One region of the Jeotgalibacillus malaysiensis genome, then DNA from elsewhere that is predicted to be linked to it. Evidence: predicted binding sites of a transcription regulator. Region 1 holds the regulator's gene; each other region holds the start of a gene.
The links. Region 1 encodes Rex, which represses fermentation and respiration genes when NADH is low (regulators of the CRP and FNR family bind a similar motif). Its sites were predicted from a motif close to TTGTGAAATATTTCACAA; they were not measured.
Positions count from the first base shown of each region.

Region 1 (7,770 bases):
AGCTGACATCATTAGCTTACTGTCATACGTTCCGCTCGCAGCTGTAGCGGTTGCGGTGATCGGACCAATTTTAGAGGAAATTGTGTTTCGTGGCGTGATCTTCGGCTGGTTCTATCGTAAATATAATTTCTTCATCTCAGGACTGATCAGTGCGCTGATCTTTGCAGTGATCCACTTCGACTTCACCCATATTCTGATTTATGCTGCAATGGGCTATGCATTCGCGTTCCTTTATGCATATACTAAACGAATCATCGTACCAATCATCGCGCATATGGCGATCAACACATTTGTCGTGATGACGCAGTTCTTCTTTGCTGATGAAATTCAGCGGATCATTGAAATGAATGAAGCAGTATTCGTACTGTGGCGCTTTGCAATAGGAGGAATTTTGTAAATGAAATCTCCATTAGGACACGGTATCTTCTATCTGATACTTGGGGTATTCTTCGTTTACTTCGCTGTTAACAGCGTAAACGAAAACGGCTGGGGCTTCTTCGCCTACCTGTTTGTTGCATTCGCAACGTATGATATCGGGGCGGGACTCAGGCTGATTGGACTCCACTTTAAGATTAAGAAGCATATGAATGAAAAGAAGTAGCGGCTGGTGACCGCTGCTTTTTTGTTTGTGCTGGAACTTTGCGGGGTGGGTATTTGGTCATGAAGTGGCGAACCTGGCATGAGATACGTCGAACACCGTGTGTTTTGCGTCGAACATGCGGGTGTAAGTCTCGAACAGCAGCATATAAGTAGCGAACAAACCATGTTTAACGCCGAACCACCACCAAACTCACCAACAAAAAAAGAAAACAGCCGGGATCACTCCCCGCTGTTTTCCTTCAACTCTTCTTTTTTCGCAAGCTCGCGGTCGATCCGCTCCCTGCGTTCCTGTTCTTCTAGCTCACGCTGCTCGGCTTCAGCTTTTTGTGCTTTGTTGTAGCCGATTTTCGCGATCCAGAGGCTGATTTCGTAGAGTAAAATCAGCGGTACGGTTACGATCATGTGTGAGAAGATGTCAGGCGGCGTCACAAAGGCTGCGACGACGAGCAGTCCGAAGTATGCGTACTTACGGATGCTTGCCAGAAACATTGGTGTAACTATCCCCAGTCTTGTGACAAACAACATGATCACCGGCAGCTGGAATAAGAAGCCGAACGGGATTGTCATTTGAAATAAGAACTGGAAGAATTCATTGATTCCGATGACCTGCTCAATTTCAAGATTGTTCGACAGGTTCATCATGAAACGGACAACGAATGGGAATAAAATAAAATATGCAAACGCAAGGCCTGATAAAAACAGAATGACGGATGCAGGAATGTAACTGAGGGTTACTTTCCGCTCCCTGTCATGCAGACCCGGACTGACAAACGCCCAAAGCTGGTACAGTATAACTGGTGCCGTCATGATCAACGCAGTGAACATGATAATCTGGAAATAGATCTTTACAGGATCCGTTACCCGGAATGCGTTCAATGTCATCGATGCTGCTTCGTCTGAAGACTGGAGGAATTTCATCAGCGGCTCTGCTAAGAAGAAGCCTCCCACCATCGAAATGACAAAGAAAACGACTACAATGATGAGTCGTTTTCTTATTTCACCTATATGTTCATGGACGGTCATATCTTGCTGGTTCATATGGCCACCATCCCGTAATTATTGCTGTTTTTCGTCTTTCTTCGTCTCTTTTACGTCATCGTCGTCATCTGCAAGTCCTTTTGTTGCATCCTTGAATTCACGAAGGGTGCTGCCTGCTGCTTTCCCTAGCTCCGGCAGTTTTTTAGGACCAAAAATTAATAATGCAACGACTGCGATCACGGCAAGGCTGATTCCGCCTGGTAACATGATGCATGCACCTCCTCTTTCTTCCTTTATCATAAATTAAATTAAGCTTTTTGGCTATTCTATATTTCTTCTAATTGTGACGTTTCTACGTCATCTGTTCCATAATTCTTCAGGAAATAAATGAGTGACTGAAGCTCGACGGCAAGATCAATATGGTGGATTCTCATATGCTCAGGCACAGAGAGTCTGGCAGGTGTGAAATTCAGGATTCCTTTTACCTTCAGATCAATCAATCGGTCAGTAATTCCCTGGGCAGGACCAGCCGGCACAGTGAGGATTGCGACTTCGATATTGCTCGCCTTCACTTTTTCCTCAAGGTCATCCATCGCATATACAGGCACTTCTCCAATTGACGTTCCCGCCTTTTTAGGATCCGCGTCAAACGCCATTTCAATCTTTGTATTGTTATTTTTCAGGAAATTATAATGTAAAAACGCAGTACCAAGATTTCCGACACCAATCAGCACAACCTTTGTCGTTTCGTCCTGATCAAGTGTTTTACGGAAAAAGGACAGCAGGTATTCTACATTATACCCATAACCCTTTTTGCCAAGTGCACCAAAATAAGAAAAATCACGTCTGATTGTTGCTGAATCCACCTTTACAGCATCGCTCAGCTCTTTCGAAGAAACACGCTGCTTTCCTGATGAATGCAGGTTCTTCAGAAAACGGTAATAAAGCGGCAGTCGCTTCGCCGTTGCCTGAGGAATCTTCATTTGTTCCTGACTCATTCCTGTACTCCCCCTAAATCCAACAGTGCGCCTGGCACCGCATGTAAAGTGAAGCTGTGAACGCTTCCAAATCTATATGTTGTTGATGCTGAGATGAAGACCGCTGACCCTTTCCGCAGAGGACTGCGCTTTCCTGCCCCCGGGCGGTGAGCCTCTACATGCTTCGCATGCATGGTCTCACCTGTCCCTTTCCTGGGGCGGGAGTCTCCGTCCTCTACTCCAAGGGTCAGCTGAGTGAGTATATCTAATTTGTTTAGCTTACTCTCTCATTTATCAAACTATAAAATAGTACTTTGTTGTAAAGTTATCCTTCTTACCAAAGCGTTGAGCGTAGCGTAAGGCGGCGACTCCGGGACGATTAGTTGGAAGCTGAGACCCCACAGCCGAAGGCGAGGAGGCTCAGCAACAACCGTCCGGAAAGCGTCCGCCTGAAGCGCAGCGAAACAACTACTTATATAAGAACAGACTTCACAACAAATTCCTTTTAAATACAATCCAAGTCCCTATTGTATCATACACCATTAAGGTATCCGCTTGCAAAGTATGCAATCTTTTTCACAATGACAGTTCGTTGCTTATCACAACGCTGGTACGATACACTTAGATAGGAAGAAAAATGAGGTGAGCGAATGATTTTACTACAGGTCAATAATCTCTCAAAGTCGTTTGGCGCAGAGGAGATTATTGCTAATATAAAGCTTGAAGTCCAGACAAAAGACCGGATTGCACTTGTCGGTCGTAATGGTGCCGGGAAGTCTACCCTTTTAAAAATCATCGCAGGTCAGCTTTCGCATGACAATGGCGATATTAATAAACCAAAAGGCGTGTCGATCGGGTACCTTGAGCAGCATAGCGGACTTGAATCCGAGCTGTCGATCTGGGAAGAAATGATGAGTGTATTTGATTACTTAAAAGATATGGAAAAACGCCTGCGTGAAGCCGAGCAACAGATGGCGGATCCGGATGTGTATGAAAATGAGGAACGCTATAACCGTGTGGTGACCGAATACGATGAGCTGCAGGTTCAGTTCAAAGACGCCGGCGGGTATCAGTATGAGGCGGATATCAGAACCGTGCTTCACGGACTGCGCTTTCAGTCATTTGATTACGATACACCGATCTCGACGTTAAGCGGCGGTCAGAAAACGCGTCTCGCTTTGGGTAAATTACTATTAACCAAGCCTGACGTCATGATCCTCGATGAGCCGACCAACCACCTGGACATTGATACACTCAGCTGGCTGGAATCTTATCTGCAGGGTTACCCTGGCGCGATTTTAATCGTTTCACACGATCGCTACTTTTTAGATAAAATCGTCAATCAGGTTGTGGAGATTTCACGTAAGCGATCGAAGAAATTCCACGGTAACTACAGCCGCTACCTGGATCAGAAGGCGCTTGATTATGAGCGCGAGATGAAGGAATTTGAAAAGCAGCAGGAAGAGATCGCGAAGATGGAAGACTTTGTCGCGCGAAACCTGGCACGGGCTTCTACTACGAAAATGGCACAAAGCCGCCGTAAAAAGCTTCAAAAGATGGACAGGATGGACCGCCCAAAAGGGGATGAGAAATCAGCAAGCTTCGGCTTCTCGATTGATCGCCAAAGTGGGAATGACGTCTTGAAGCTGCAGGATCTCTCTGTCGGCTATGATGCACCTGTTTCACGTAACATCAATGCAGCCGTCACACGTGAGGATAGTATCGCGCTGATCGGGCCAAATGGTGTTGGAAAGTCCACCCTTTTAAAAACAATTGTAAAAATAATTCCTGCGCTTGCCGGACAGATACAATATGGATCGAACGTCAGCATCGGTTACTACGACCAGCAGCAGGCAGAGCTGCATTCGAATAAAACCGTGCTGAATGAGCTGTGGGATGACTATCCGATGAAAAATGAAAAGGATATCCGTACGGTGCTTGGCAACTTCCTCTTTTCGGGGGATGATGTGCTGAAGCCTGTCTCAACTTTGAGCGGCGGTGAAAAAGCACGCCTTGCGCTTGCTAAGCTGATGATGCAGAAATCGAACCTCCTGATTTTAGATGAGCCGACCAACCACCTGGATCTCGACAGTAAAGAGATTTTGGAGAATGCGCTGATCGATTATCCTGGTACGATCCTGTTTGTATCGCATGACCGCTATTTTATCAACAGACTTGCGACAAAGGTGCTCGAGCTGTCACCTGATGGCAGCACTGAGTATCTTGGTGACTATGATTACTATATGGAGAAACTGAGTGAAATAGCTGAGCTTGCAGCAATTGAAGAACGCGAGCGACTTGAGAAAGCACCTGCCGCTGAAAAGCCGACTGATAAATCAGCCTTTGCGCTTGATAAGGAAAAGCAAAAGGCTGAGCGGAAGAAACGCAGACGGCTTGAGGAAATTGAGCTGCTGATCACAGAGCTTGAAGGTACGATTGAAGAGCATGAAAACCTGTTGTGTGACCCTGAAATTTTTCAGGATCATGAGCGGGTGATGGAATCCAACCAGGCCATAGATCAGGCAAAAGCTGAAATGGATCAGCTGCTTGAGGAGTGGGCTGAGCTGGAGGAGGAATTGAGTGAGTGAGGTTTGAGTTTTTGTCAGGGATCCTTTTTGGGGATTCCTGTTTTTTTGGGAGTTTGTTTAGTGGTTCAGGAGAATACATTGGGTGTTCCGGAGATTTGGCGTGTGATCCAAAAGATTATCATGAGTGTTCATGAGATTACACATGACTTTCAGAAGATTTGGCAGGTGGTCCCGGAAATCACGTCATTTTACATACAGGGATTCAACAGGAATCCGCTGTCAAAAACTAGAATACTTTTCACAAACTCAAACCACTCCCCATCCAAATTCTCCTCGATTCCCACTTATCCTCACCCATCCTTCAATATCCGAAATATCAGGCAATTGTGAATAACTTTTTGCTTATATTTGTGTGAAAATTACAAATCAAATATGTATATAATGTGAACGTAGTGTAACAGAATGATGACAACACACAGAGTTATGCACATTACCCACAGGTTTGTACACAATTATTAACATTATCCACAACAAAAGACACACCGAGTTATATACAGCTTGTTTCTGACTTATACACAGCTTATCCACAGAAAAAACTCAGCTTTTTACAGCTGAGTTTCACTTCTCATCGATTTTGTTCCTCTTGCCCAGAAAATCATTGGAATTAATATCAGAGACAATAGTCCGCCTCCAAGTGATAGAATCGAAAAGCTGGAAGCACCAACCACCATTCCTGACAATGCACCGCCTGCCGCTCCTGATAATGCAATGAAGACATCCACTGATCCTTGCGTTTTTGCACGCACTGAAAGATGTGTGGCATCTATGATCGTTGCTGTTCCGCTGATCAGGCCGAAGTTCCACCCGAGTCCAAGCAGCATCAGTGCGACAATCATCCCTGCTAATGATTCTCCGGGTGCAAGTGCGCCTACTACGCCTGCTGCAAGCAGCGTTATCCCTGATGCTGACGCCATAAATGTCCTCCCCAGCTTATCAACTAGTACACCTGTAATTAATGAAGGGAGATACATAGCTGCGATATGAAGGCCAATTACTAATCCGACCGCACTTAACGTGTGACCGTGATGTCCCATATGAACCGGCGTCATTGTCATGACAGCGACCATGACGATCTGCGTGAGCACCATCACTACCGCCCCAGTAATCACGCCTCTTCTTTTCAAACCGGACACATCAAACGTTTCAATAGGTGCTGTTTCTTCTTTTGAAGCTTCAGACAGTCCACGTGCGATTATCAACGGGTCAGGCTTTAGCATGATAAATAACACCAGTCCAGCTGCAATGTAAGCTGCAGCCGCTAATATGAACGGTCCCCCGAGAGCCGGGACGCCAATAGATTCCGCAAACCTTCCCATGACACCGACCAGGTTCGGTCCGGCTACTGCACCAAAAGTTGTGGCAACCATTGCGATACTGACAGCTGTTGCGCGCTGTTTATCATTCGCCAGATCTGTCCCGGCATAGCGTGCCTGAAGATTAGATGCAGTTCCTGCCCCGTAAATCAGCAATGAAATCAATAGCAGCGGGACACTATCCCAGACTGCTGACCCGACAACACCAAGTGCACCTAAACCGCCAGTAACAAATCCGGCTCCGAGTCCAATCCGCCTTCCTGCTTTTTGAGACAGTCTCCCGACTAAAAGCGCCGCTCCTGCAGAACCGAGTGTAAACAGCGCAACCGGAAGCCCGGCATAACTGTCTGTCCCAAGCATATTCTGAGCAAGCAAAGCACCTACTGTAATCCCTGCAGCAAGCCCCGCTCCACCAAAGATCTGCGACAGTACAACCACCCACAGCGTTCTTTTATAAAGCTGGGTACGCTTTTCTTCACTATCTATGTATACTTGAATATCTCGTTCCATGGCTACATCTCCGTTTCATCTCTCTTTAACTGTATTGTACGCCCCGGGGTTTATTTATACAAAAAAAGACGCCTGCTTTCTCAGCAGACGTCCTCACCTTTATAACATTAACCCCGGATTCGCATTCAAATCCAAAGCTGACCTCTTCCCCTGCTCATACATCACAGTCCCGGCAGCTGCAATCATCGCTGCATTATCCGTACAAAGTGACAGAGGTGGAATCACTAGCTTAAGGTCTTCTCTTTCTCCAAACATTTCAGTCAGACGTGCACGTAATCCCTTGTTCGCTGCAACACCACCAGCAAGCAACAACTGCTTTACGCCATACTCTTCAACTGCACGCTTCGTTTTCTCTGTCAGCACGTCTACAACGCTTTCCTGAAAGCTTGCAGCAAGGTCTTTCACAACTATCTCTTCACCGCGCTGTTCAGCATTATGAAGCGTATTGATCACAGCAGACTTCAATCCGCTGAAGCTAAAGTCATATGAACCTTCCTCAAGCCAAGCTCTCGGCAGTTTTACTGAAGGCGTACCTTCATGTGCAAGCCTGTCAATATGCGGTCCACCAGGATAAGGCAGTCCAAGCGTTCTCGCCACTTTATCATAAGCCTCACCCGCAGCATCATCACGCGTCTCACCAATCACTTCAAAAGAACCGTGCTCTTTCATCAGCACAAGCTCTGTATGACCGCCTGAAACCACAAGCGATAACAGCGGGAATTGTATTTCTTTTATTAAACGGTTCGCATAAATATGCCCCGCAATATGGTGCACACCAATTAAAGGCTTCTGATGCGCAAACGC
Region 1 covers NZ_CP085252.1:724,575-732,344, reverse strand. Annotated here, with positions in the region: gene LG330_RS04205 (lysostaphin resistance A-like protein) at 1-397, shown strand, start outside; gene LG330_RS04200 (YdiK family protein) at 398-601, shown strand; gene tatC (twin-arginine translocase subunit TatC) at 820-1,638, opposite strand; gene LG330_RS04190 (twin-arginine translocase TatA/TatE family subunit) at 1,657-1,845, opposite strand; gene LG330_RS04185 (redox-sensing transcriptional repressor Rex) at 1,905-2,576, opposite strand; gene LG330_RS04180 (ABC-F family ATP-binding cassette domain-containing protein) at 3,206-5,143, shown strand; gene LG330_RS04175 (MFS transporter) at 5,689-6,966, opposite strand; gene tsaD (tRNA (adenosine(37)-N6)-threonylcarbamoyltransferase complex transferase subunit TsaD) at 7,066-7,770, opposite strand, start outside.

Region 2 (7,770 bases), 740 kb from region 1:
TTACCTTTTACGTAATCTGCATCAAACAGGAATAGTCTCATCAGCAAATAGAGTGATGGAATCAGTAAACACAACCCAAGAACGAAGACAACAATAAGTGCTGTTCCCATCGTTTCATTTACCACGCTTCCTTCAATCGTGATATACGGGTAAAGAATATAAGGCAGATGTGAAGCTCCGTAACCGAAAAACGCAAAGAAAAATTGGAGCATGACCATTAAGAATGCTGTTCCATATTTCTTTTTCTGCTGAATTAAAAAGACAGCAATCAGGAAAAATACGAGTGATAGGCCAAACATCCACCAGAGATCGATTGCTCTACCAAAGTGTTCACTGTTGTGAGACCTGAGGCCTGCAAATACTAAAAGACTCGCTCCAATTGTTGGAGCACTCCACCACAGCGCAAATTTCCTCATAATCTCGCGTGATTCCGTATCTTCTGCCCTATCAGCGTAATAAGTCAAAAAGCTCGCGCTGATAAACAGAACTGAAACAATCGCCAGTAATACTACACTCCATGAATAAGGACTCGTAAATAACTCTCCGGCAAGAAATGTAACACCATTTTCATCCTCTGTTAAATAACCGCCTTCAGAAATCGTCAACGCAGTTGATAATGCAGCCGGAATCAGAAGTCCTGTGGCTCCGTAAAGGAATAAATAGAGCGTACTGTCTTTTGATCCGTAATTACCGAATGCATAAAATGATCCTCTGATCGCGATCAGTATAATTGCGACTGAGCCCGGCAGCAGAAGTGCCGTACCATAATAATAAGCAGTATCCGGGAAAAAACCTACCAGTCCAACAAAGAAAAAGACAAAGAATACATTTGTCACTTCCCAGACAGGTGAAAGATATCTGCTGATCAGCTTACTCATAATATGTTCTCTTTTTGATACCCTTGCATAGTAAGCAAAGAATCCTGCGCCGAAATCAATAGACGCAACAATTAAATACCCATAAAGGAATAACCACAGTACAGTGATACCCAATACTTCTAAACTCATTTAAGTAACTCCTTCCCTTTGGCTTATTTCTAAGTTAAGTATAAGAAATGGATCAGCAGACGGGGAAAATTCCCCGCCCACTGCTTATGCTCTTCACATTAACTGTCCAGTGTGCCTCCAGGGAAGCGTTTTTCAAGCTCTGCCTCAGGCGGTCTGTTCTTAAACATTCTCAGTAAGACTTTAACACAGAAGAACCCGAGGACTGCATACAGAGCGAGGAACATACCAAATGCAATACCTACAGCTCCGGATGTCGTAGCAGCTTCATCCACTGTCATAATCCCCCGTAAAATCCATGGCTGTCTGCCGACTTCAGCGTAAATCCAGCCGAATTCAATTGCCATCATTGCAAGTGGGCCACTCGCCACGATTCCCATCAGCAGCAGCTTATTCCATTCATTAAACCGTTTGATCAACATAAACATCACAAACAATCCCGCAATAAATAACGAATACATACCGATAACAACCATCATATCGAACATATAGTGAACCCAAAGCGGTGGTCTTTCTTCTTCGGGGAATTCATTCAGACCGACAACCTCTGTATCGAATGAATTACCAGCCAGAAAGCTTAGCATACCAGGTATCCGGATTTCATTACTGATTTCATTATTTTCATCTATGGTCCCGAATAATATGAGGTCTGCATTAGACTCTGTTTCAAAATGCCATTCTGCTGCAGCAAGTTTTTCAGGCTGCTCTTTTGCAAGAAACTTTGCAGAAAGGTCTCCTGCAAGCGCAGTTCCTACTGCAAAGATCAGTCCTGCAGTCATCGTAAGTCTAAGTGCTTTTTTATGATAATCTGTTCCTTTTTTCATCAGGATGATAAAAGCAGTTATAGCAGCCAGAATCAATGCTGATGTCATATATGCTGATGTAACAACGTGAAATACCTTTGTAGGAGTTGCCGGGTTAAACATTGCAGCCAGCGGGCTGATATTAACCGTTTCACCATCAATGATATCAAATCCCTGAGGCGTGTTCATAAATGCGTTTACGGTAGTAATAAAGAATGCTGATAATGTTGCCCCGATCACAATCGGGATATTCAGCAGCCAGTGTAACCAGCGGTTTTTAAATCTGTCCCACGTATACAAATAAATACCAAGGAAAATGGCTTCAAAGAAGAATGCGAATGTTTCCATAAATAGAGGAAGCGCAATAATCTGACCGGCAACCTGCATAAAGCTTGGCCACAATAATGAAAGCTGAAGACCAATTGCCGTACCGGTCACAACCCCAACAGCCACCGTAATCGTGAACCCTCTTGCCCACCGTCTGGCAAGAATTAAATAATGAGGGTCTTTTTTCTTTAATCCCATAAATTCTGCTATTGCAATCATTACTGGAATTCCAACACCGATTGTAGCAAAAATTACATGGAATATAAGGGTAGTAGCTGTTAAGAGCCTGCTGAGCGTGACGCCATCTAATTCCAACATGATTCCCCTCCTAAAAAACTTCATACTAGTAAATTTACTATACCACTGTTTCTCAAACCTATTACAACATTAACTGTATATGTGATATGTTGAACATGAACAATTTGTGACATCCTTCACAAAGACTTAAATTTAGTATATCTGCCTTCTTAACTAATTTCAATTCTCAATGCTTAAGATTCACATCACCGTAATAAGTTGTTCAAATTATAGTCAAAAAAGCTGATCAGACATTTGCCTGATCAGCTTTCCATCATCCTGTATTCTGCTGCATTGTAAACTGAGAATGAACAAGTCCCTGATAAATACCCTTATGCTTCATCAGCTCATCATGATTTCCGCTCTCCATCAGATTTCCATGGTCGAGAACGTAAATTCTGTCTGCATCACGAATTGTAGATAGTCTGTGTGCAATAATAATTGCTGTTCTTCCTTTTAATAATGTTGCAAGTGCTTTTTGAATGACAACCTCTGTTTCCGTATCAATCGAAGCTGTTGCTTCATCTAAGATAATAATTCGCGGATCTGCAAGTAATGCTCTTGCAAAGGAAATTAACTGTCGTTCGCCGACAGAGAGAATATTGCCTCTTTCTTCTACTTCAGTGTCATAACCTTTTGGCAGCTTTTGAATAAAATTATGTGCACCAACCGCCTTTGCTGCATCAATCAGCTGCTCATCTGTTGCATGCGGGAATCCAAAGCGGATATTATCCTTTATTGTCCCAGAAAAAATAAATGTATCCTGAAGAACAATTGAGATCTGTGAACGAAGACTTCTTAGGGAGACATCCCGCAGGTCATGTCCATCCATTTTAATTGAACCAGCAGTTGGATCATAAAAACGTGTAACCATATTGGCAATTGTCGTTTTTCCTGACCCTGTGTGCCCAACAAGCGCAATGGTTTCACCAGCTTTAATATCAAGGTTAATGCCATTAAGCGCTTTTCTGTCTCCTGAATAGGCAAAATCAACCTGATTAAACTGAACATCACCTTTAATTTCGTCCAGCTCAACCGGATTTTTCTTTTCCGCTACATTCGGCTGTTCATCCAGGAATTCAAAAATTCTTTCAGATGAAGCCATCCCCATCAGCAGCTGGTTATACACCATACCAAGTCTTGAAATCGGCTCCCAGAACATACCGATTAAAAATGCGAATGTAACGAACTCACCAATCTGAAGGCTTCCACTCTGTATGAGTGATGCACCGTACCAGATCAGAATGGCTGAACCGACTGCATTCGTCATTTCAACGAGCGGTCTGAATGTCGCATTTTTCTTTGTTGCATCTCTCCAGCTTTCGAAGGTTTCATTATTTACCCCTTCAAAATACTGTGCATTCTCTCTTTCCTGTGTAAATGACTGTGTAATTCTCATCCCCTGAAGACTTTCATTTAAATGAGAGTTCAGCTTCGACTGTTTTAATCGCACCGTCTGCCATGATCTTCTGATTTTTTTACGAAGCTTCGTTGAGATAAAGAACATTGCAGGCAGCACAATCATAACCGCCATCGCTAGCTCAGGGCTTATCGTAAATAATACAATAAAAATACCAATTAGCATGAGAATATCCATCAGCAGATTAATAACACCATTTGTAAACAATTCCTGCAGTGAATTGATATCATTCATGATCCGTACAAGGATTGAACCGGCTGATCTTTGATCGAAAAAGCGGTTACTGAGCCACTGTACGTGCGTAAATAAATGTTTACGCAAATCATAAATTACACTTTGACCCAGAATATTCATCCATTTAATTCTGAAGATGTTAGCAATGTAATTGATGATATATAATCCTGCGATTACCCCCACAAGCTGCATCAGCAGGTTGCCATCCCTTCCGGCAATTGCTTCATCAATGACATACATACCGATCAGGATTGGGATAACCAATCTGACTGCTGTTGTAACCAGTACCATGATAATAGATAATGGAAGGAGTTTTTTTGAATAAGGCTTTAAGTACCTGAACAGCCTCCAGAGCTGCAGCCAGTTAAACGGTTTTTCAATCACCTGATCTGTAGAATATTTATATCTGTTTTGTATTCGTTGCTCACTACTCATTTTTTCACCTCGTTCCCGTTGCAGAAAGTGATTTTTGATCCTTGTATTGAATATCGTAAATTCTCTTGTATTGCCCTTCGAGATGAATGAGTTCGTCATGTGTGCCCCGGTGAGTGATTTCGCCGTTATCAAACACAAAGATTTCATCTGCATGTTTTAAAGAAGAAATCCGGTGGGCAATAATAAATGTTGTTCGCCCCTTCATGACTTCCTTCAATGCTTTTTGAATTTTGAACTCTGTCTGCATATCTACAGCACTTGTCGCATCATCAAGAATTAAAATACTTGGGTCCAGACAGATCGCGCGCGCAATGGCAATACGCTGCTTCTGACCTCCTGATAATCCAAGCCCTCTTTCTCCAAGCATCGTATCGTAGCCATCGGGCATCTCCATAATAAAATCATGTGCTTCAGCTTTCTTCGCTGCATCAATAATCTCATCCATTGTTGCTTCAGGTCTTCCGAAAGCAATATTGGCTTTAATCGTTGATGAAAACAGGAAAGACTCCTGAAGAACAAATCCCACATTCTTACGAAGAGATCTGATTGTGTAGTCACTTACCTCTTTGCCATCAATTAAGACAGAACCCTCTGTTGGTTCATAAAATCTGGTCATCAGCTGGGTAACACTCGTTTTTCCTGACCCTGTTGCACCGATCAGACCGACTGTTTTTCCACTGTTCACTTTAAAAGATACATTGTTAATGGCTTTCTCATCATCAGCAGTGTAGTTTAATGAAACATTTTTAAACTCCACTTCTCCTGAAGAACGAGTAAGTTCGATTGCATCTGGCTTTTCATGAATCGTTTCTTCTGCTTCAAGAATTTCAAGTAATCGTTCACCTGAAGCTTTTGACTGTGAGAATTGATTAATGGTAAATCCAAGGTTCATAATCGGCCAGATAATAAAGCCCACCAGACTGTAAAAGGCCGTCAGTTCCCCGGCAGTCAAATTTCCGTTAACAACAAGGTAGCCCCCGTAGCCGAGTAGCATGACAACACTAATGTTCCCCAGAAATTCCATCAGCGGGAAGTACTTCGCCCATACATCTGATGTAAATAAGTATTTTTCTTTATAATCCTGATTTGAGCTGTTGAATTTATCAATCTGATGCTCTTCTCTTGATAAAGACTTTACTGTGTTAATCCCACTGATATTTTCCTGCACATTCGTATTCAGCTTACCAAAAGACTTTCTTACACCACGAAAAGCAGGGTGTACCTTTTTATCAAACTTATATACTGCGATTGCCAGAAATGGTATAGACAGCATCGTTACGATAGTAAGCGGAACAGAATAATAAAGCATAACCCCTGTCGTAACAATAAGTAGCAGGATCAGTCTGATTAATTCTGCGAACCCAAATGATAAGAAGAAACGAAACCCTTCCACATCCGCAGTCAATCTGGACATGATATCACCGGTTTTTGCATTATCATAATACTGAAACGGCAGGCTTTGCAGCTTATCATACAGCCTTTCGCGCAGGTCATAGACTGCAATAATACCGAACAAGTCACCGTTATACTGGGATATAAACGTAGCGATCCCTTTCACAGCCATGATGCCGATAAAGCCAAATGCCAGATAAGGTATCAGGTTATACCTGCCTTCTCCCACTACATCATCAATAGTAATCTGCAAAATGATCGGATAAACAATTGTAATCAGCGTCATCACAAATAAGAAAATAATCGATAGTATAAAGTGACGTTTATGAGGCCAGTAAAATTCTTTCAATTTTTTAAATACATCCATCGCTTATCCCTCCTTTTCAAATTCCTTCTATATAAATAGACACCTCTTAAATATATCGGTTTTCGAAATATTTTTCCACCTTTATTTGAATTTTTTCTCATTTCTCACTATTCACCAGCTTATAGGTTTGCCATCAAAAAAAGATCAGCCCGCAGGCTGATCTTTCATCATTCAATTGTATTAGAGTGTTTTTTGACCTGGCTTCCAATTAGCAGGGCAAAGTCCACCAGTCTGAAGTGCCTGAAGTACACGAAGTGTTTCGTCTACATCACGGCCAATATTGTTGTGGAACACTGTCTGATACATTAGCTCGCCTTCAGGGCTGATGATGTAAAGTCCGCGAAGTGCAACACCTTCATCTTCAATCAGTACGCCGTATTCGCGTGATACCTGATGATTTGTATCAGCTGCAAGGGGATAGTTCAGATCGCCAAGACCATTGTCTTTGCGCTCTGTATTAATCCATGCAAGATGAGTGTGAATTGTATCAGTAGAAACCCCAATTACTTCAGCATCAAGGTCTTCGAATTCATCGTATCGATCTGACATTGCAGTGATTTCAGTTGGACATACAAAAGTGAAGTCCATTGGATAGAAGAATAATACGGTCCATTTATCTTCTTTCATGTTTTGTTCAAGGCTTACTTTTCCAAATTCTTTATTAGCAAGGACTGCGTCCATTTCAAAGCGTGGCGCCTGCCTGCCTACCATACGTTCTGCCATCAAAAATCCCTCCAGATAAAAATGTACACCGGAAAATGAAAATTCTCTTTCCGGTTAAACTCACGATTCCCATCATAATATACTGAATTTAAATAGTCAATTTTATCAAGAATAAATACAAATAAACTTAAAAATCCCTATCGATTCCTTGATATACGTTTTCCTGTTTGTTATAAGGGTATAGTAGGACGATAGATTGCACAGTAGAAAGGATGAAAGTCATTGAATCAGTTGTTGAATTTAAACGCACTTGGCGCTAGGCTTGCTGATTATGCATGGGGCGCCCTATTGATTGACATTGGCATTGTAGCTCTGAAAATTATCGGAATACTGATTGTATATTTAATTGTTAGAGCGATCGGCAATAGAGTGCTTTCAGGTGTTTTCGCAAAATATGAAAACAGGGAAAATATCTCCGTTGGCAGAGCCCGCACATTAGAAAGCTTAACCAAAAACGTTTTTGGCTATGCACTACTCTTTATTTTAATCGTTACAATTCTGCAGCTTGTAAATATTGATGTAACCGCATTGATCGCCGGTGCCGGTATAATTGGGCTTGCAATCGGTTTTGGGGCACAGGGCCTTGTGAGCGACGTAGTTACAGGGTTCTTTATATTGCTTGAGAAGCAGATTGATGTAGGGGATTATATTACAACCGGTGAATTCTCAGGTATTTGTGAAGAGGTTGGCTTAAGGCAAACAAAGATCAGAGGCTTTGACGGAACACTACACTTTGTTCCTAACCGTGAAATTACAAGTATGAGTAAC
Region 2 covers NZ_CP085252.1:1,460,952-1,468,721, reverse strand. Annotated here, with positions in the region: gene LG330_RS08005 (cytochrome d ubiquinol oxidase subunit II) at 1-1,007, opposite strand, end outside; gene LG330_RS08000 (cytochrome ubiquinol oxidase subunit I) at 1,106-2,452, opposite strand; gene LG330_RS07995 (ABC transporter ATP-binding protein) at 2,706-4,520, opposite strand; gene LG330_RS07990 (ABC transporter ATP-binding protein) at 4,525-6,279, opposite strand; gene LG330_RS07985 (peroxiredoxin) at 6,460-7,002, opposite strand; gene LG330_RS07980 (mechanosensitive ion channel family protein) at 7,234-7,770, shown strand, end outside.
Region 2: the regulator Rex is predicted to act here: its motif matches at 2,557-2,574, upstream of LG330_RS08000 (cytochrome ubiquinol oxidase subunit I).

Region 3 (7,770 bases), 210 kb from region 1:
TGCAGATGCGGAGGGAATTTGCCACTCGTTCCTTCTTTTCCATAACCGGAGCTTCCGACGTAGCCAATCAGGTCACCGGCCTTTACAATGTCACCCTGCTTCAGCCCTTTTTTAAAGCTGGAGAGGTGAGCGTAATAGTGATAAACGTTGTGAATGTCTCTAAGTCCAATCCGCCATCCTCCATAATCGTTCCATCCGAGCGCTTCAATCTTTCCGTAAGTCGTGGCTAACACAGGCGTTCCGTAGCCTGCAAAAATATCAGTTCCTTCGTGCATTCTCCGTCCACCCCAGCCCCTTTTGCCACCCCAGGTAGATCTGTAGCTGTATAAATAATCTTTTTGCAGCGGAAACACATGGGTGTAAAGGTCGAGCGTGTTAAATTGCTGATATAGCTCAGCGATGGTCATGATCTGACTGACGGATTCTTTTCTTTCATAGTAAGCATTTAAAGCATCCTTAAAAGAACCATAGCTGTTAATATAATCTGCTAATGATCCGAAAATATCCTCTGGGTCGTTCGGGTCAGCCTTGCCGTCCCCGTTTGCATCCTGTCCGATTCCTCCAAAAAACCCGATGAAATAGGGTGACAGATTTGATTGATCGGGATGAAGCGGACCGAACCACCGATCCTCAGGGATGGTAAGAGCAAGCGGACCCTCTTTTTTCTCAATGTCCTGTCGGAGCGGCTGAATATTCCGCTCAAACTGATCAATCGCTGCAAGATAATACCACGGCACGCCCTGGTGATGATAGGCAGTGTAATAAGTCAAACGTTCGTTTAAAAGTGTCTGCCGGTTTTCCTCAGCCATTGCTGTTGAATAAAATAGCAAGAAGCTAAACGCAGCAGCTAAAAAAGTCTTCATATGGCTCACCTCGGAAGTAGTATATGCAATTGAGGTGAATTCAAGCGTGTTTTTTGCTTTAGGTTTGCGATGTTAGGGGTTGGGAGGATGTCGCTGTTTTTAGTAGAGATGTAGGAGTTTTGTTCGGAGTTTTCATGATACACATAGGGAGTTGCAGCAATCACGTGCTCAAGTTGTAGCAATCTTCACCGGTGTTGTTGCGATACACCAGGGTAGTGGTAGCAATCACATGCCAGCTTGTAGCAATTAGCTGGAGAAATTTGCTGTGTTGGTATATTTCCGCGTCTTATGCTTGTCGGGTCTGTTCAAGGCGCTTCCGCTTTTCGATATATGACAAGTGTCATATGTTATTCCTTACACTCATGACTTATTTTGTTTCGGGGAAAGCTTTATGATGAGGTCATAAGAGTTACAAAAGGAGGAAAACATGAGTAAACAAAAAACAGCAGAGCTGCGTAAAAGTGTCTCTCCTTACGAAAAAGCAGATATGAAAGCAAGTATTAGACAAATGATTAACACGATACCGCCATTTTTTATTTTATGGTTTCTGGCGTACCAGAGTCTTGAGATTTCTTACTTCTTAACATTAGGTCTTGGCATTGTTGCGGCAGGGTTTGTCGTGCGAATCTTTATTATTTTCCATGATTGCTGTCACGGATCATTTTTCAAAAATAAAAAACTGAATAACCTTGTTGGGACATTATCCGGGATTGTGACGATGTTCCCGTATGAAAAGTGGAAGCGTGAGCATTCGATTCACCATGCGACAAGTGGTAATCTTGATAAGCGCGGAACTGGCGATATCTGGATTATGACAGTGGAAGAGTATAAAAAAGCTTCACGGAAAGAGCGTCTTTCTTACAGAATGTATCGTAACCCGCTTGTGATGTTTGGACTCGGACCGATTTATCTGTTCCTTGTGACAAACCGTATGAATAGAAAAGATGCGCGTAAAAAAGAGCGTAAGAACACATATATTACCAATGCGTCAATTGTTGTTTTATACACGGGTATGATTTTATGGCTTGGCTGGGAAGCCTTCCTTCTTGTACATGGTCCAATCATGTTTATCTCAGGGTTCCTTGGGATCTGGCTGTTTTATGTACAGCACCAGTTCGAGGATTCTTATTTCGAGGATGAATCTGAATGGGATTATGTGAAGGCTGCTGTAGACGGAAGCTCTTTTTACAAGCTGCCACGTGTGCTTCAGTGGGTGACTGGTAATATTGGTTATCATCACGTACACCATTTAAGCCCGAGAGTACCGAACTATCATCTTGAAAAAGCGCATGAATCAACACCGCCGCTTCATCAGGCGACCACGATTACAATGCGTTCAAGTTTGGAATCAATTAAATTCCGACTGTATGATGAATCACGTAAAACATTTGTCAGCTTCAGCGAAGTGAAGAGACAGATTAAAAAAGAAAAAATGTCGATTGAACTTCGCCGCATGCAGACGAGATCTTAAATTGAAGCGCCTGGAGGGTTTATGACCTTTCGGGCGTTTTTTCAATTGTGCGGGCGCAGACGTTTCTTCTGATCTGGCTTTCATCCGTGCTATACTAAAATCGAGAGAAAGGCGGAATGCTTGTGCAGAAATGGTATAATATTTTCCCGCAAAATACAGGCTTGAATATATATATTTGGATTATCTTTTGTATGCTGCCTTTTTATTTTATTTTCAGGTCGTCCGGCTGGGTGGAAATTTCAGCCGGCGTCGCGATGATTCTGGTGTTTTTTGCAGCTTACCGCCTCACTTATTTAACAAAGGGCTGGGTGAACTACGTCTGGGTGGGGATTGCGATTGCGATCAGTATTGCGATGACGATTCTGTTTGGATTCGTGTACTTTGCGATTTTCCTGTCATTTATGATCGCAAGCGTCCAGCATAAAGTAGGATTTTTCACACTGTATGGCATTCTTGTCGGTTCTACAGTGATCACCGTCAACATTGCATTCTTTACGCAGGATCAGCTGTTTTTCACGCAGTTTCCATTCGTACTGATCAGTGTGATTGGTGTGATTTTGCTGCCGCTTAATTCTTACAACAGAATGAAAAGAGAGAAGCTTGAAGGGCAGCTTGAATATGCACAAAAGCGGATTTCAGATCTGATGGTCATGGAAGAACGTCAGCGGATTGCCAGAGATCTGCATGACACGCTTGGGCAGAAGCTCTCGCTGATCGGTCTGAAGAGTGATCTCGCTGCCAAGTTAATTACGGCAAATCCTGAAGGTGCTAAAAGTGAGCTGAACGATATCAATCAGACAGCGCGGACTGCACTAAAAGAAGTGCGTGAGCTGGTATCAGATATGCGCGGAACGAAGCTTGATGAAGAGGTTACCCATATCCGTGAACTGCTTCACGTGGCACAGATTAAACCTGAAGTAAAAGGTAATCCGGTGCTTGAGAATGTACCGCTTTTAGTGGAAAATGTAGTGAGCATGTGTTTGAAAGAAGCTGTAACCAACGTTGTAAAGCACAGCAGCGCCACGCGTTGTAAAGTCATGATTGAACAGCTTCCTAAAGAATTAAAAGTGACTGTTGAAGATAATGGGAAGGGCTTTACGCTCGACCGTTCAATAGAAGGAAACGGGCTAAGGGGCATGAGAGAGCGCCTGGAGTTTGTAAATGGAACGCTTGATGTAGAAAGCGGACTCGGTACAACCATTACGATTTGTGTGCCGACGATCCTGAAGCAGGTGTCTAAGGAGGAAGCGCTATGATAAAAATTGTGTTAGCTGAAGATCAGACAATGCTGCTAGGAGCGCTTGGCTCCCTGCTTGATCTTGAAGAGGATATTGAAGTGATCGGAAAAGCAAAAAACGGTGAAGAAGCCGTTGAAGTGGTCAAGTCACTGAAGCCGGACATTTGTGTTATGGATATTGAAATGCCACTGAAAACAGGTCTTGATGCAGCTGAAGAACTAAAAGATGAACCTTGTAAAATCATTATCCTGACAACCTTTGCAAGACCGGGCTATTTTGAAAGAGCCAGGAATGCAGGTGTTAGTGGCTATTTGCTGAAAGACAGCCCAAGTGAGGAACTGGCGCGTTCGATCCGTACCATTATGGACGGGCGCAGAATCTACGCCCCTGAACTCGTTGATATGGCATTAACAGAAGCCAATCCGCTGACAGAGCGCGAACGCGAAGTTATGGAACTCATCGCAGAAGGAAAAACAACGAAGGAAATCGCAGGTACACTCTATATCACGAACGGCACCGTCCGAAACTATATCTCAGTCATACTAGACAAGCTGGAAGTCTCAAACCGAATCGAAGCCATCTCCCGCTTCAGAGAGAAGGGCTGGTTTAAGTAATATCATTTGTTCCAGTGTAAAAGAAATAGTATTGTATTGTTCACTTCAGAGGTGAGCGAAGCGTAAGGCGGCGACTCCAGTGGGAGTAGACGGACAGGTGAGACCCCGCAAGGCGAAGCCTGAGGAGGCTCACCGCCGTCCCCACGGAAAGCGTCCGCCTGAAGCGCAGCGAACCGGTTACTATCACCATCATCAATTCCTACATACAAATGTGCTCAAACAATCCTAACACATGAAAAATCACGTATAATCATATATAATAAAAATAAATCTATATGTGAAATAATTCACAATATCGTCAATAATTAATGATCGGAGAGATTTGATCTATGAATCAACTTTCGCAATATGCGAAGCAATATAGAGGCACACAACTGCTGATGGTCCTGATCGCCCTTTTGACAGGAACTAGTATCATAGCACAAGCCTACTTTATCGTCAGAATTGTAGACGAAGTATTTTTAAAAGGGGCAGCCCTTACTGACGTTGCGCCGCTTTTCGGCTGGCTTGCCGCTTCACTCATTGCACGTGCCATGCTGACTTATGCAAGCGGTCGTACAGGCGCATGGCTTGCTGCAAAGGTCAAGCAGACAATCCGTGAAAAGCTGCTTGAAAAGTATGCCGGAAACCCGGTGCAGGCTTCACTTCAGGGACAGTCTGGACGCAAAGTCAGTGTGCTGATGGACGCAGTCGATGAGGTCGACAGTTATTTCAGTAAGTATATACCGCAGCTCACTTTAACGGCATTTATTCCGCTGATGATTATTATCACAGCGTTTTGGCAGGACTGGATTACCGGAACAGTGTTACTCGTGTCAGCGCCATTTATTCCATTGTTTTTTATCATCATCGGAATTAAAACGCAAAAGAAGTCTGAGGAGCAGCTTGAGCAGCTCTCAGCCTTTTCAGGGACATTCCTTGATACGCTTCAGGGGCTGACAACATTGAAGCTGTTTGGACAAGCGAAAAAGCAGCGGGATACAATCGAAGACAGCAGTCTGAAGTTCAGGGATGCAACGCTTGAAGTGCTGAAGATTGCCTTTATCTCGTCTCTTGCACTTGAATATATTTCAATGCTTGGTGTGGGGCTTGTCGCACTCGAACTTGGACTGAGACTGATTTACTTTGAGAGTGTCACATTTTTCACAGCATTTTTCATGCTTGTGTTGGCACCCGAATTTTACGTAGCGATCAGAGAGCTTGGAAATGCATTTCACACAGGACGCGGCAGTATCGGTGCTGCTAAATTGATTGATGAAGAGCTGTCAAAGGAAGAAGACCGTGTGAACTGGGGCAGCGAAAAGCTGTCAAACACGCAGCCGCCGCACATTCAATTTGACCAGACTGTTTTTCAATACAGCAAGGAAGGGTTTGGCCTCGGACCATTGCAGGCCGATATTAAACCTTATGAAAACATTGCGCTGATCGGAAAAAGCGGGTCAGGAAAGTCCACCGCACTGAATCTGCTCAGCGGGCTGATTGCACCAACATCAGGAGCCGTCAAAATAAATGGGAAAGATCTTTCCGATTATGAGGAAGAAAGCTGGTTTGATCAGCTCAGCTACATTTCACAGCAGCCGTTTATTTTCTCAGGAACGCTCGCTGATAATATTGCAATCGGCAGTAAAAAAGAGGCAACGCGGTCAGAGATAGAAGCTGCTGCTGAAAAAGCAGGCTTAACGCCGCTGATCGAAGCGCTCCAAAAAGGACTTGATACACCGGTTGGAGAAGGCGGAAGAGGACTTTCAGGCGGAGAGAAGCAGCGTCTTGCACTTGCGAGAGCGTTCCTTAAACAGCCTTCAGTCATTCTATTTGATGAACCGACAACAGGCCTTGATTTGAAAACAGAGCAGATTTTGACTGCTTCTATGGAAAAGCTGTCAAAGGGTGCAACAGTGATCACCGTTGCCCACAGACTCTATACGATCAGAAATGCTGACCAGATTCTGATGCTCGAAGACGGGCAGCTTAAAGTAAAGGGACAGCATCGCGAATTATTATCAGAGCCTGCCTATCAGGAAATGGTACAGGGAGGTGGCACAGATGCGTGAGCTTAGTATTGTATTAAGGCAAATTGCAGCTGAAAAGAAAAATGTCTGGTACTCCGTTCTGTTCGGTTATGTGGGCGGGGTGACGGCAGCGGGTCTTTTTGCAGCGAGTGGGTTTTTAATTTCTGAAGCTGCATTGATGCCCCCGGTCTATACGCTCACTTTACTGATTGCTTTTATTAAGGTGTTTGGTCTGGTGAAGGCCGGATCGAAGTATGGTGAACGGATGGTTTCTCACCGTGCGACATTTAACATTCTGGCCGGAATCCGCGTCCGCTTTTTTGAAAAGCTTGAACCGCTGGCCCCCGGTATTTTTCAGAAATTCAGAAGCGGTGATTTACTGGCGAGGATTACAGGTGACGTAGAAAGTCTGCAGAACTTCTTTTTACGCGTCTATTACCCGCCGATTGTATTGATCTTTGTATTCTTAAGTGCCATGCTTTTCACCACTTTTTATTCATTCTGGTTCCCGTTGATCTTTGCAGCAGGACTACTGTTAACAGGACTTTTGATTCCGGCAGCATTTGCAATGCGCAGACAGAAGATTGAAGAGAAAGTGAGAGAATCGCGTGCTGCACTTTCAACGGATACAGCTGAAGTACTTTACGGTTTCAGGGATTTAAAGATTTATCAGCAGCTTGACGAAAAGGGCGCATCACTTCACAAATCATCAGCTGCCTATATCGCGAATCAGGAGAAAAGCAGCAGTCAGAGTATGTTTAACCAGTCTGTCAATCAGGCAGCAGGACTGTTAATCTCATGGGTTGTACTTGCTGCAGGTGTCTATCTCGTGCAGCAGGAGCAGCTTGATGGGGTATTCCTTGCAATGCTTGTCATGCTGTCGCTGAATATTTTTGAAAATGCAGCACCAATGGCTGTGCTGCCACCGCATTTAGAAGACAGCAGAAAAGCTTCGTCACGTTTAAATGAAGTAACAGATATGGAACCTGTCACTGCATCAGAACCGTATGAAACACTCACGGATGAAGCGCCGGCGATCTCCTTCCAATCAGTTTCCTATACGCATGAAGGAGAGGAAAGGCCGGCAGTTGATGAAACTTCCTTTGAGATAAAAGCGGGTTCAAAAACAGCGATCGTCGGGGCAAGCGGCTCCGGTAAGTCAACGATCTTCCAGCTCCTGCTCGGCGTACTCAGAACGAATGACGGCGACATTACGCTCCAGGACCGGCCAATCCGTCATATTAAATCTGAAGACATCTGGGAAAAAGCAAATGTTGTCATGCAGGAAAATCACTTTTTCTTCGGAACGATCAGAGATAACCTTCACATCGCAAGAGAAGGGCTGACGGATGAAGAAATGCTGTGGGTGCTTGAAAAGGTTAAACTTTCAAGGTTCACACTTGATGACCCTGTACTCGAAAAAGGGGAGAACCTGTCGGGCGGAGAACGTCAGCGTCTGGCGATTGCACGGGCACTGCTCAGAAAACGCAGTTTATGGCTGTTTGATGAGCCGCTCAGCTCCATTGACAATGTGACGTCCGCTGAGATCATGCGTTACCTTGAAGAGCGCACAGA
Region 3 covers NZ_CP085252.1:512,749-520,518, forward strand. Annotated here, with positions in the region: gene LG330_RS03020 (M23 family metallopeptidase) at 1-863, opposite strand, end outside; gene LG330_RS03025 (fatty acid desaturase) at 1,291-2,334, shown strand; gene LG330_RS03030 (sensor histidine kinase) at 2,457-3,590, shown strand; gene LG330_RS03035 (response regulator) at 3,587-4,186, shown strand; gene cydD (thiol reductant ABC exporter subunit CydD) at 4,516-6,237, shown strand; gene cydC (thiol reductant ABC exporter subunit CydC) at 6,230-7,770, shown strand, end outside.
Region 3: the regulator Rex is predicted to act here: its motif matches at 4,462-4,479, upstream of cydD (thiol reductant ABC exporter subunit CydD).